DNA from 3 places in the Virgibacillus salidurans genome. Region 1 is predicted to be linked to each of the others. Evidence: predicted binding sites of a transcription regulator. Region 1 holds the regulator's gene; each other region holds the start of a gene.
The links. Region 1 encodes CtsR, which represses protease genes until heat stress. Its sites were predicted from a motif close to ATGGTCAATAAAGGTCAAACA; they were not measured.
Positions count from the first base shown of each region.

Region 2: clpP (ATP-dependent Clp endopeptidase proteolytic subunit ClpP) is a predicted target of CtsR. The motif match lies at 2,502-2,522, and genes of this name have one in related genera.
Region 3: KFZ58_RS05180 (ATP-dependent Clp protease ATP-binding subunit) is a predicted target of CtsR. The motif match lies at 1,485-1,505, and genes of this name have one in related genera.

Region 1 is NZ_CP074373.1:120,175-124,568, reverse strand. Features, by position in the region: gene clpC (ATP-dependent protease ATP-binding subunit ClpC) at 1-940, opposite strand, end outside; gene mcsB (protein-arginine kinase McsB) at 958-2,022, opposite strand; gene mcsA (protein-arginine kinase activator protein McsA) at 2,019-2,567, opposite strand; gene KFZ58_RS00665 (CtsR family transcriptional regulator) at 2,580-3,047, opposite strand; gene KFZ58_RS00660 (MgtC/SapB family protein) at 3,235-3,888, opposite strand; rRNA gene rrf (5S ribosomal RNA) at 4,169-4,284, opposite strand.
Region 2 is NZ_CP074373.1:2,497,822-2,502,215, forward strand. Features, by position in the region: gene KFZ58_RS12880 (shikimate kinase) at 1-440, shown strand, start outside; gene KFZ58_RS12885 (alpha/beta hydrolase fold domain-containing protein) at 478-1,377, opposite strand; gene KFZ58_RS12890 (ABC transporter ATP-binding protein) at 1,408-2,190, opposite strand; tRNA gene KFZ58_RS12895 (tRNA-Arg) at 2,280-2,353, opposite strand; gene clpP (ATP-dependent Clp endopeptidase proteolytic subunit ClpP) at 2,572-3,168, shown strand; gene KFZ58_RS12905 (HPr family phosphocarrier protein) at 3,205-3,459, opposite strand; gene whiA (DNA-binding protein WhiA) at 3,635-4,394, opposite strand, start outside.
Region 3 is NZ_CP074373.1:967,556-971,949, forward strand. Features, by position in the region: gene mbcS (acyl-CoA synthetase MbcS) at 1-953, shown strand, start outside; gene KFZ58_RS05180 (ATP-dependent Clp protease ATP-binding subunit) at 1,589-3,727, shown strand; gene KFZ58_RS05185 (ComEC/Rec2 family competence protein) at 3,864-4,394, shown strand, end outside.

The sequences.
Region 1 (4,394 bases):
GCAGGTCACCACGGGCAAGGGATGGTTTTAATATATTGGATGCATCAATCGCACCTTCAGCGCCTCCCGCACCAATTAACGTATGCAATTCATCAATAAATAGAAGGATATTACCTGCCTGGCGTATTTCTTCCATCACTTTTTTCAAGCGATCCTCAAATTCCCCACGATATTTCGTACCAGCTACAACTGTACCCATATCGAGTGTCATCACACGTTTATCACTTAATGTCTCTGGAACTTCATTATCGATAATCTGTTGTGCCAGCCCTTCTGCTACAGCTGTTTTACCAACACCCGGCTCTCCTATCAATACAGGGTTATTCTTTGTCCTGCGGCTTAATATTTGAATAACACGCTCAATTTCCTTGCTTCTGCCAATGACGGGATCAACACTGCCTTCTTTTGCAATTACCGTTAAATCTCTTGCCAACGAATCTAGTGTTGGCGTATTTGCATTTGATTGTTGGTTATTGCGGTGTCCTTGTCTCCCGCCCTGTGATTCATTGCTTCCAAGTAATTGAAGTACTTGCTGACGTGCCTTGTTCAGACTAACGCCAAGATTATTTAATACACGTGCAGCGACTCCTTCGCCCTCACGAATCAGTCCTAGAAGGATATGCTCTGTACCTACATAGGAGTGGCCGAGCTTTCTTGCTTCATCCTGGGATAGCTCCACTACTTTTTTGGCTCTTGGCGTATAATGGATCGATTGCATGGGCTTCTTTCCAACACCGATTAGCTTCTCAACCTCTTCCTGAATCTTAGGTACTTCAAGGCTTAAAGACTCAAGAGCCTTCGCAGCAATCCCTTCCCCCTCTCGAACAAGTCCCAAGAGAATGTGCTCTGTACCAATATTATTATGCCCAAGTCGCACAGCTTCCTCTTGTGACAGGGCTAATACCTTTTGTGCTCTTTCTGTAAAACGTCCAAACATCATATACATTTTCCTCCTGTCTATTTCTCCAATTGTAGGCGTTCACGAATCAGTGATGCCCTTAATTCATCCCGTTCATCAGCTGTTAACGTCGCGCTTGCATATTGTTGCAGGAATCCCGGCTGTGTCAAAATCATTAATTCATTAAGTATATTTCGGGATACATTTTTAATGAGTCCTAAATCAATTCCCAGTCGAACGTTTGATAAACATACCGCTGCTTCCTTTGATTCGATAATTCTGCTGTAATCCAGCACACCGAAAGATCGGAAAATGCGATCTTCAAGCTTTTTGCCTGATTGCTCCATGATACGATTCCGTGCATTTCTTTCGTGTTCAATCAATTGTTTCACAACACTTTGTAAATCCCCTATAATATCCGCTTCCGATTTGCCTAGTGTAATCTGATTCGAAATTTGAAAAATATTGCCTTGCGCTTCACTGCCTTCACCATAAATGCCCCTGACAACAAGTCCAAGCTGATTAATTGCCGGTGTCATGCGATTGATTTGTTTTGTCATCGCAAGAGCAGGGAGATGCATCATAACGGATGCCCGCATCCCTGTACCTACATTGGTTGGACAACTTGTTAAATATCCTCTTGTCTCATCAAAAGCATAGTTAATTTTCTCTTCCAGCCAATCATCCAGCTCAAATGCCTTCTCCAACGCCTTTGGTAATTGAAGGCCCGGGAAATACAATTGGAGCCTGATATGATCTTCCTCATTAATCATGACAGATACCTGTTCATTTTTAGAAATAATCGTCGCTGAAGCTTGATCGCTTTTTGATAAGTGTGGACTGATTAAATGCTTCTCAACTAACACCCGTCTTTCAACTGCTGTTAAATCCGGAATCGAAATGAATGCAAAGTCCTCATAATCCTGAAAAGACTGATGCTCATATTCCTTTTTAAAAAAATCCCGAATTTCCTCCAGCTTCCCCTGGTCTGCAAGAATAGGATACGAAACGTCTGAGAAATTCCTTGCCAGACGGATCCGACTACTTAAAACAATATCACTATCCGGACCTTCTTCGCGCATCCAAGGGCTAATAGCCTCATTCATAAATTGCTTTAGGGTCATGAATCATCACCTGCTTTCGAGCTATTACTCTGATCTTGCAATGCTTTAATCTTATCCCTTATTTGAGCAGCTTCTTCAAAATTTTCATCTTCAATCAACTGTTGCAATTCAGCTTTATAACTTTCCAGTTGTTTCTTTGTATGCAAGTCGCCCCCCATGCGTTTGGGAATTTTCCCATAATGCTTGGTGTTTCCTGAGTGTACCCTGCGCAATATCGGATCAAGCCTTCCTGAAAACGTATCATAGCACGTGGCACAGCCGAACTTTCCTACTTTTTTAAATGTTGAAAGTGACATTCCGCATTGCGGACATTTCAATTCCTTTACTTGCTTATACGAATTACTTTGCTGATTTTCCATCATTGCCGAGTCAAAATTGAATAGGCCTGTTAGCAAATTATGAAGGGAATACCCTTCCTCCGGATACGTCATATAGCCTTTTTCCTTCGCACACACTTCGCAAACATGAACTTCGGTTTTATTCCCATTTATGACTTGCGTAAAGTGAAGTGTGGCCGGCCGATGCTGGCATTCCTGACATTCCATCGTTTTTCCCCCTTACTTGTTTAGGTATTTTAACTCTGAAAGCATGGCAGTTAACACACGAGCCCGAACCTCATCCCGAAGTGGCAGCTGAAATGCTAACGTATTTCTATCTATTCCACTTAGAATAATTTTCGCCTCACGTTCGGTAATTAATTCCTCCTCCAATAGTCGCTCAAGCACATCAATGGAAGCTGCCTGCGTTACTGTAGGATTGATCATCCCTATTATTTCATCAATGAGTTCAGATTTATCCTGGTGTATAACCCGCATAATTCGAATATAGCCACCACCGCCACGTTTGCTTTCTACTATATACCCTTTTTCCAATGTAAAACGCGTTTTTATTACATAATTTATCTGAGAGGGGACACACTGAAACTGATTAGCAATTTCACTACGTTTAATCTCGATTGCATTTTGCCCTCTTGTTTGTAATATCTTTTTTAAATATTGCTCAATCACATCTGAAATATTACTCATGAGCCCACCTCCTCTTCCTCGTATGAGCTTTTGACTTTGACTATCTTTGACTATATGTTTATTATACCCTAAAATATGTGAGATGCAAATACATTGTTCTATATATAGAGTAGACAAAAATTTGGAAAACAAAACAAGAAAAAAACCCTACAGCATATTTTATGTGTAAGGTTCTTCGAGTCGTTCTCTATTTAAGTTCGGAAATATTTTTTACATAATCAATTTTAGAGATTTCTTCGACCAAGGCTATACGCTCTACATCGGGTTTTCGCTCAATCTTCACAAAGATATTCCTTACATCATGTTCTGACTTTGAAATTTCAACTTTCTTGATCGTCGAATTAAATTTTTCAAAAACAGAAACAATTTCATTAATTTGAAGATCAGGTAATGCCACAATTTCAATCAGATTAGAGGAACGCCCTTTTGTAAACAACTTTTCAAAGTTATTCAGGAAAACCAAGCTGAGCAGAATGATAAGTGTCGTAAACAAAGCAGCCCCGTACATTCCTGCACCAACAACTAAGCCGAGTCCCGCAACTGTCCAAATGGAAGCCGCAGTAGTCAGACCACGAATCGTTCCACCATAAACGATAATTGTCCCTGCACCAAGAAACCCAATCCCACTAATAACATAGGATGGTATTCGCGCCGGGTCAAAACGGACATTATCATATTCCTCTATAAAAGCCTCAAAACCGAATAAAGATAAAAGCATCATTAAGCAAGCCCCAACACCAACGAGTATGTGTGTGCGAAAACCGGCAGAATGATTATTCAATTCACGTTCAAAGCCAATAATACCTGATAAAACCAGTGCAATTAACACACGAGTCATCATGAGCGTAAAGTTATCATCAAATACGTGTTCCATAAATGCTTCCAATTCCCGCCCCTCCATTCTATATATATATTATATATTACAGTAAATTTGCGAAGTTACATAGTTAAGATAATTGGAATTCTCTATTTATATATATGATTTAATATAAAATTTAGCAGTAGAAAAAGGCTTTAAGCTTACATTTAAAAAATAAAAATAACGATACGACAAAATATAACAATCTTTAAATGCAGAAAAGAGCTGGAATGCAGTAACTGCATTCCAGCTCTTTTGATTTGCCTGGCGGCGTCCTACTCTTGCAGGGGCAAAGCCCCAACTACCATCGGCGCTGGAGAGCTTAACTTCTGTGTTCGGCATGGGAACAGGTGTGACCTCTCCGCTATTACTACCAGACCTAACGGTGTTAGGTCGTTCTGTGTTGATCAATCAGAACTTCCTTCTTTAAAATGAAGACAAGATATATTATATGCATTTCTAATAGAAAATGCAAGGGTTTTTTTCAT
Region 2 (4,394 bases), 1.5 Mb from region 1:
TAGATGAAGAAATCGAAAGTAAATATGGTATGCCAACGTCCGAGATTTTTCAAACGATCGGTGAGCAAGCTTTTCGTGAAAAAGAGAAAACAACAATCATAAAAGCTTGCAAGCAAAAGCTGAAAATAATTTCCGTTGGCGGTGGGGCTTTCTTACAGGAGGAAATCAGAAATACGTGCTTAGCAGAATGTATCGTATTTTTCCTAGATTTGTCCTGGGAACATTGGCAGGAAAGGATTAGCTTACTTATTGACAGCAGACCCGTTCTACAGGGGAAAAATATTGATGAAATTAAAGAACTTTTTCATAAGAGGCAGCCAATCTATGAAAAACATCATTCTAGGGTGGAAACAGATAATCTGATTATTGAAGAGGTTGCTGATTTTATCGTGGATTCTTTAAAAACGGCTTGGGATATTCATGAACCTAATGGCGGGTGAAATAGGAAAAGGGAAGGGTGGTGAATGCCAAAAAACATCACCCATTCTCCATAATGTCCACGATTTCCTTCCTCGCTTTTTTCGCTTCAGGAATAGGATATACCGGAAAAACATGATTCATATTTGGATACTCAAAATAATTGATCTTCACGCCCTGCGCTTCTGTCATATTCTTAAATTTCCTAATATCGGGTAGCAGTACCTCATGCGTGCCAATAAACACAGAAATTTTCCCTAACCCTTTTATCTCTCCGTTGATTGGGCTGAGCATATAATAGTTCGGATTGGCATTCCCGGCAAATGATTTGCCCATTTCAGCCGCACCGTAAATTCCAATTAGGGGATCCAGTTTTTCAAATGCACGGAGATCGGGGTTTTTCATGGTAATATCAAGCCATGGTGAAAGCAAAATAATGTGTTTCGGTTGTGGCATGCCCTTTTCCAGGAGCAACTCGGCCAAAGCAAGCGCAAAACCTCCCCCGGCAGAGTCGCCCATAAAGATAAGATTATCCACACCTGACTTGCCCAGTATCTCTTCATAAATGAGAAAAACCTTGTCAAATGACTCCTGATACTGATGATTCGGCGCCTTTGGGTAAATAGGTACATAGATTGTTGCCCCAGTCTCCTTGGCTAGTTTACCTAAAAAATTCCAATGAAAGATGAGCGGCTGACTCACGTATGCCCCACCATGTAAGTAAAGGATTTGTTTTTTTGTTGGCTTGTTTTCGAAATTAAAAAAATAGCAGCTCATATCATCATATGTTCTGAGCACTAGATTAAATCTCTCACCGATTTTTCTTGGCAAAACATACGGCTTTCTATCTTTACGCTTTTGCTCCATAAATGCCGCAAGAGCCTTTTCGTCCACAAATTTTTCTTTCCCACCATAAAGGAAAAGGAATTGTTCAACCAGCTTACTTCTTAGACTTCTCACCGGACCTCTCCCCTTCTCTCTAAAAAATTCCTAATCCCGCAACGTCATCCAAGCCCTATCTCTATGCCACTCGACACGGACAGATGTACCAAAAAATTCCGATAGACATGTACTTGTTAACATAGCGGACCTTTCTCCTTTATCAAAAACTGTTCCTTGATGAAGCAGTAGCGTATGAGAAAACACTGGCAATATCTCTTCGATGTGATGTGTCACAAAAATGATGGTTGGGGCGTCTTTTTGAATTGCCAAATTATCTATCGTGGAAAGCAATTCTTCCCGCGATATAAAATCAAGTCCGCTAGTCGGTTCATCTAATATGAGCAAATCAGGTGATCCCATTAGCCCACGTGCAATAAGAATTTTTTGCTTTTCTCCTTGGGAACATGTTTGATATGTACGGTTTGTCAAATGACTGCAGCCAACCTGTTCCATAATTTGATACGCCTTCTTGTAGTCTTCGTTATTAGGAACATCATACAATCCGATTGATGCATACTTACCGCTAACGACAACATCCTCACCATACGCCGTCCCTTTTATTCTTTCCTGTATGGACGAACTCACCCAGCCAATGGACTTTCGTAATTCTCTAATATCCGTCCTCCCAAATTGCTGATCCAACACGCTGACTTTTCCAGTTGTTGGCCAAATATAACCATTTACCATATTCAGTAACGTCGTTTTTCCCGAACCATTCAGTCCAAGTACCGCCCAGTGCTCACCCCTAGATACGTTCCAGTTCACATTAGTTAGAATCGTTTCCTGTTGTCTTTTCCAGGAAACATCCTGCATATCAATAACATTCGTCAAAACTGCTCGCCTCTTTCTATTCATTTTTATAAAAAAATAACAAGAGATCCAAAACGCCAGACCCTTGTTATTACTAGTTTTACAAATAGTGCGCCCAGAGGGATTCGAACCCCCGACACTTGGTACCGGAAACCAAAGCTCTATCCAACTGAGCTATGGGCGCATGTAATTAAATTTTTACACAGAGAATATTATAACCCTTCTATCATATTTATACAAGTCCTAGTAAAATAGTCAGACAGGTTTATTTTTGCACTAGATGGGTATGCTGGGAAGTATGATTTTTAACGAAGTATTTTGTTGAACGTTTTTGTTTGACCTTTATTGACCATTTAGGTATGATGAACATAGACGTTATGAATAAGGGAGGATTTTTTTAAAATGAATTTAATACCTACAGTTATTGAACAAACGAACCGTGGAGAGCGCGCATACGATATTTACTCACGCTTATTGAAAGACCGTATTATTATGCTTGGTAGTGGGATTGATGATAATGTAGCGAACTCCATTGTAGCACAATTATTATTCCTTGAAGCTGATGATCCGGATAAAGACATTTCGCTTTACATTAACTCACCGGGTGGTTCCATTACAGCTGGAATGGCGATATTTGATACGATGCAATTCATTAAACCTGATGTATCAACAATCTGTACTGGAATGGCAGCATCTATGGGTGCGTTCCTGTTAGCCGCTGGTGAAAAAGGAAAGCGATATGCACTTCCAAATAGTGAAGTGATGATTCACCAACCATTGGGTGGTACACAAGGTCAGGCAACAGATATCGAAATCCATGCAAAACGTATCGTTGAAATGAAACGAAAAATGAACGTGATTCTTTCTGAACGTACAGGACAACCACTGGAGGTTGTTGAGCGTGATACAGAGCGCGATAACTTTATGACTGCTGAAAAATCAGTAGACTATGGGTTGATTGACAAAATCCTAGAACGTAATCCAAACTCAGATAAATAAAATTTAAAAGGGTGCCTCAAATGAGACACCCTTTTTTTATGCTTCCGAAACAAAATTTACTAAGTGATCGAGTGCAATTTCTTCATCAGCCCCGTCCGCAATGATTGTTATTTCCTCTCCACTGGTTACGGCTAGGCTCATTAGCCCCATGATGCTTTTCGCGTTGACTTTTTTGCCTTCTTTTTCAAGAAACAAATGTGCCCCGTACCGGTTTGCTTCCTGAACAAATTGTGCAGCTGGTCTTGCTTGCAGACCTGTTTCCAATTCAACTTTCACTGTTCTATCAACCAAATTTCTCATCCTCTCCTACGTAAACGCTAACATTTATAATCAATTTTAACCGACAGTAACGCATGTCTAAACATACGATACTGCCGATTTAGGAAATTCTATTTCAATTATAACATAAAGTGAAACTTCATTCAGCGGGGGATTACAGCCCATTAATGCGTGATAAATCCGATTTCTATTTTTCCTGTAAGACTTCACCGCTTTTAAGTTTTTCTGCAAATTCGTCGATTTTTTTCAAACGGTGGTTGATACCGGATTTAGAAATTTTGCCACTTGATACTAATTCCCCTAATTCTTTTAACGAAACTTCTTGATGCTGGACGCGTAAAATAGCGATCTCTTGAAGCTTTTCCGGTAATTGATCGATTCCTACGGTGTTCTCAATTAATTTGATATTTTCAATTTGCCGAAATGCCGCACCGATCGTTTTATTTAAATTCGCTGTTTCACAATTCACAAGACGGTTCACTGAATTACGCATATCACGGACGATTCGAACATCTTCAAATTTAAACAACGCATTATGCGCACCAATTAGACTTAAGAACTCCGTCATTTTCTCAGCTTCCTTAATGTATACAATGTAGCCATTCTTACGTTCCAATGTCCGTGCTCGGAGGTTAAATTCATTTAATAACTCACATAACGAATCATTATGTTCCTGATGAAAATTAAAAATCTCTAGATGATAGGAGGATGTTTCAGGGTTATTAATGGAACCACCAGCCAAAAATGCACCACGCAAATAGGCTTTCCTGGATTCAGTCTTTTCGATATACTTTTCGGAAATGGATCGTACTAATGTATAGGGCCCCTGTAATATATCCAGGTCTGATAACAGGGTACGAACTTCTTCCTTTAAGCGTACAATATAGACATTATTTTTTTTCAGTTTCATTTTTTTACGGACTAAAAGCTCGACTTGAATGGTATAG
Region 3 (4,394 bases), 850 kb from region 1:
TCAATGAAGGGGATAAAGTTTGGGCGACAGCGGGTCCCGGCTGGCAAAAATGGGTTTGGAGTCCATTTCTATCGGTGCTTGGATCAGGTGCGACAGGTTTTGTCTATAACGGAAAATTCGACCCAAACACCTATTTGCAATTGCTTCAGGATAACGAAATAAATGTATTATGCTGTACGCCGACAGAGTATCGTATTATGGCAAAGGTCGATAATTTAGACGACTATCAATTCCCTGCGCTTCATAGTGCAGTGTCTGCTGGTGAGCCATTGAACGTTGAAGTCATTGATATTTTTCGAAAATATTTTGATATAACGGTTCGCGATGGCTATGGCCAAACGGAAAACACATTGCTATTAGGTTTCCTGAAAGGTATGGAGGTACGACCAGGTTCCATGGGCAAACCAACACCAGGTAACGATGTGGAAGTAATTAATGAAGACGGGCGTCCTGCAGCCGTTAATGAAGTCGGCGACATCGCTGTTAAACTGGATTCTCCAGCATTGTTCAGAGAGTATTATAAGGACATGGAACGAACGAAAATGTCATTGAGAGGCGATTACTATATCACAGGAGATCAGGCCTCAAAAGATGAAGATGGATACTTCTGGTTTGAAGGGCGCAGGGATGACATCATCATCAGTTCCGGCTACACGATTGGCCCGTTTGAAGTGGAGGATGCTTTGGTCAAACACCCCTATGTTCAGGAATGCGCAGTTGTTGCAAGCCCAGACGAAATCCGCGGAAATCTGGTAAAAGCCTTTATTGTATTGAAGGAAAATGTGGATAAAAATAATACGGGCTTGGTCAAAGAATTACAGGATCATGTTAAGGATTCAACCGCGCCATATAAATACCCGAGACTGATTGAATTCATTGAGGAGCTACCGAAGACCACATCAGGGAAGATTCGGAGAGTTGAACTGAGGGAAAAAGAAAAGCAGGTTTTGTAAATTAATCAATATAACTTAAATAGAAACCTAATCTTATTCAGATTAGGTTTCTTTGACTTTTTCAAGTGTGGGCTATCGCCGAATAAACGTACACCAATGCGGGACGAGAACCCCATATCGCGGAACAAACTCATCCGCGCGCGGGACTACAGCCTCTCTTCGCGGAACAATTCCGACCGTGCGCGGGACAACAGTCCCCCATCGCGGAATGAGAGAAACTCTGAAGAGCCATCAACCTATACACCTAGCTCTCTCCGGTTCACATAATGATACGTCGCAAAAACGAAACCAACAGAATATTAGTAAGGTCATCTGCCTTAAAAATAATTCAGGATTTTTATTATTTTAGTTCCTGAAGCACAAGAAAGTTTAACGCAGGAAACGACTCACACGCTCATCTTTCTCAAAAAAATCCCTAAACCACTTGAAAGTCAAAGAAGGTCAGAGTATAATAATAATCAAAGGTCAAAGTTAGTCAGACCTTGAATGACCTATAGTTTAATGAATCTAAAACATGAAACAAACCACTTGAAAGTCAAAGAAGGTCAAGTTATAATGTATTCATAAGGTCAAAGATAGTCAAAGTCAAATTTGATATTAATAATTGATTATAAACCTTTAAGGAGGAATGGAAAATGCAATGTCAACAATGTGGAGCAAATCCAGCTACCATTAATGTCGCAATGCAAATCAATAATGAAAAAGTAAACATGCATGTATGTAATGAATGTTTCCGTGAAATTCAAAGCGAATTGATGAATTCAAATAACTTTTTCTCAGATTCATCGTTTAATGGAAATGCTAATGATGCATTTTCTAATAACTTTGCACAAGGAAATGGTCCAAATAAAATGGGAACAAAAACAAGACAAAAACAAGAAAATAATGGTTTACTTGACCAACTAGCAAAAAATGTAACAGACGATGCGAAAAGAGGTCAGATTGATCCAATCATAGGTCGAGATAATGAAGTGAAACAGGTTGTTGAGACACTGAATAGAAGAAATAAAAATAACCCTGTCCTTATTGGGGAACCTGGTGTTGGGAAAACAGCCATTGCTGAAGGACTTGCACTAAATATTACAGAAGGAAATGTTTCATCCAAATTAATGAATAAACAAGTGTATCTATTGGATGTAGCATCATTAGTAGCAAACACTAGCATGCGCGGTCAATTTGAAGAACGTATGAAACAATTAATTCAGGAATTACAATCCCGTGAGGATGTTATCCTATTCGTGGATGAAATTCATTTACTTGTCGGTGCCGGAACTGCAGAAAGCTCCCAAATGGATGCGGGAAATATTCTAAAACCGGCGTTAGCTCGTGGTGACTTGCAGTTAATTGGTGCAACAACATTAAAAGAGTACCGCCAAATTGAAAAAGACGCAGCACTGGAACGTCGCTTGCAGCCAATTATGGTAAAAGAATCATCACCTGATGAAGCGGTGCAAATTCTAAATGGTATAAAAGATCGGTATGAGAAATTCCATGAAGTCCGTTATTCTGATGAAGCTATTCAAGCTTTCGTAACACTATCCGGTCGCTATATACAGGATCGATTTCTACCGGATAAAGCGATTGATTTAATGGACCAGGTTGGATCTCGTTTGAATCTAAAAAACGCAGAGAAAGATTCGAATTCCCTAAATAACCGTCTTAACGAAATCATTGCAGAGAAAGAGCAAGCAGCTGAGAAAGAAGACTATGAACGTGCAGCACACTTACGCTATCAAGAAATTCAACTGCAAAAGCAATTGGACAAAGCAAAAGATGAAGAGACTGTCATTGATGTAGATGTTTCTGACATTCAATTGATCGTCGAAGAAAAAACAGGTATTCCTGTTACAAAATTACAAGCAGATGAACAGGAAAAAATGAAAGATCTTGGTAAAAACCTTGAAGCAAAAGTAATCGGACAAAGCCAGGCAGTTGAAAAAGTTGCCAAAGCAATTCGCCGCAGCCGTGCAGGCCTCAAATCAAAATACCGTCCAATCGGTTCATTCCTATTTGTAGGGCCAACCGGTGTTGGTAAAACAGAACTAACAAAAGCACTTGCTGAAGAGCTATTTGGATCCCGTGAATCGATGACTCGTCTTGATATGAGTGAATATATGGAAAAACACGCGGTTTCCAAAATTATAGGGTCACCTCCCGGCTATGTTGGCCATGAAGAAGCTGGACAGTTAACCGAGCGTGTACGTCATAATCCGTATTCAATTATTCTGCTTGATGAAATCGAAAAAGCGCATCCGGACGTACAAAACATGTTCCTGCAAATTATGGAAGATGGGCATCTAACTGATTCCCAAGGTCGCCAAGTGAGCTTTAAGGAAACAGTTATCATCATGACAAGTAACGCAGGAACCGGTGAAAAACAGGTCAATGTAGGCTTTAACAGAGATGCACATGAAGCTGTATCTACACTAGAAAATTTAAGTAACTATTTTAAACCTGAATTCTTGAACCGTTTCGATGCGATCATCAATTTCAATGAACTATCTGAAGATAACTTAATGGTAATTGTGGATCTAATGCTTGATGAATTGCAAAAAACAATTGAGGAAAATGATATTTCAATTACCATCACAGATGAAGCAAAACAAGAATTAGTACGACTAGGCTATGATAGGCGCTTTGGTGCAAGACCTTTACGCAGAGTTATTCAAGATAAAATTGAAGATCAGCTAACAGACTTCATTTTAGAAGAAGAATCTGTAGAAAATGTTAAAATCGATGTTGAAGATGAGGAAATTGTAGTTAAAAATGCATAAGAACCATGATCATAGGAAACCCGTTGCCTTTGTGCAGCGGGTTTTTGTATTATCACAGAAATTTTCAACCCACCAATAAATATTAATCAAGATCCGTGTAAAAACTAACAGCATCATTTTATAAAGGATGTTTTCCATGCGCAGCAGTAAGTTTTTACTCGGTTTTATAATGCTCATTTCCATTCTTACCATGCAACCGGCACTAATTCATAGTGAATCGCAACAGGATATGCAAGTTCATTTCATTGATGTCGGCCAGGGCGACAGTATGCTCATTCAAACACCCACAGGTAAAACAATCCTTATTGATGGTGGACCGCCCGATTCCGGAAAAAAGGTTGTATCCTACCTGGAAGATAAGCAAATTGATGAAATTGATCTTCTCATTGCTACACATCCTGATATTGACCATATTGGCGGTCTCCCTTATGTGATGGAACATATCGAAATTGATCAAATACTCGATTCAGGAAAACTGCATTCCACGAAAACTTATGCCAAATATGTAAACCAGATTCGAAAACAAGATATCCCAATAAAAATAGCGGAGAAAAATGAACTCATAAAGGTTGATCCGTTGTTAAAAATTCGCGTTTTAAACAGTTACGAGAAGACGAAGAACAATAATCAATCATCCATCGTATTAAAAATAACGTATGACGCGATT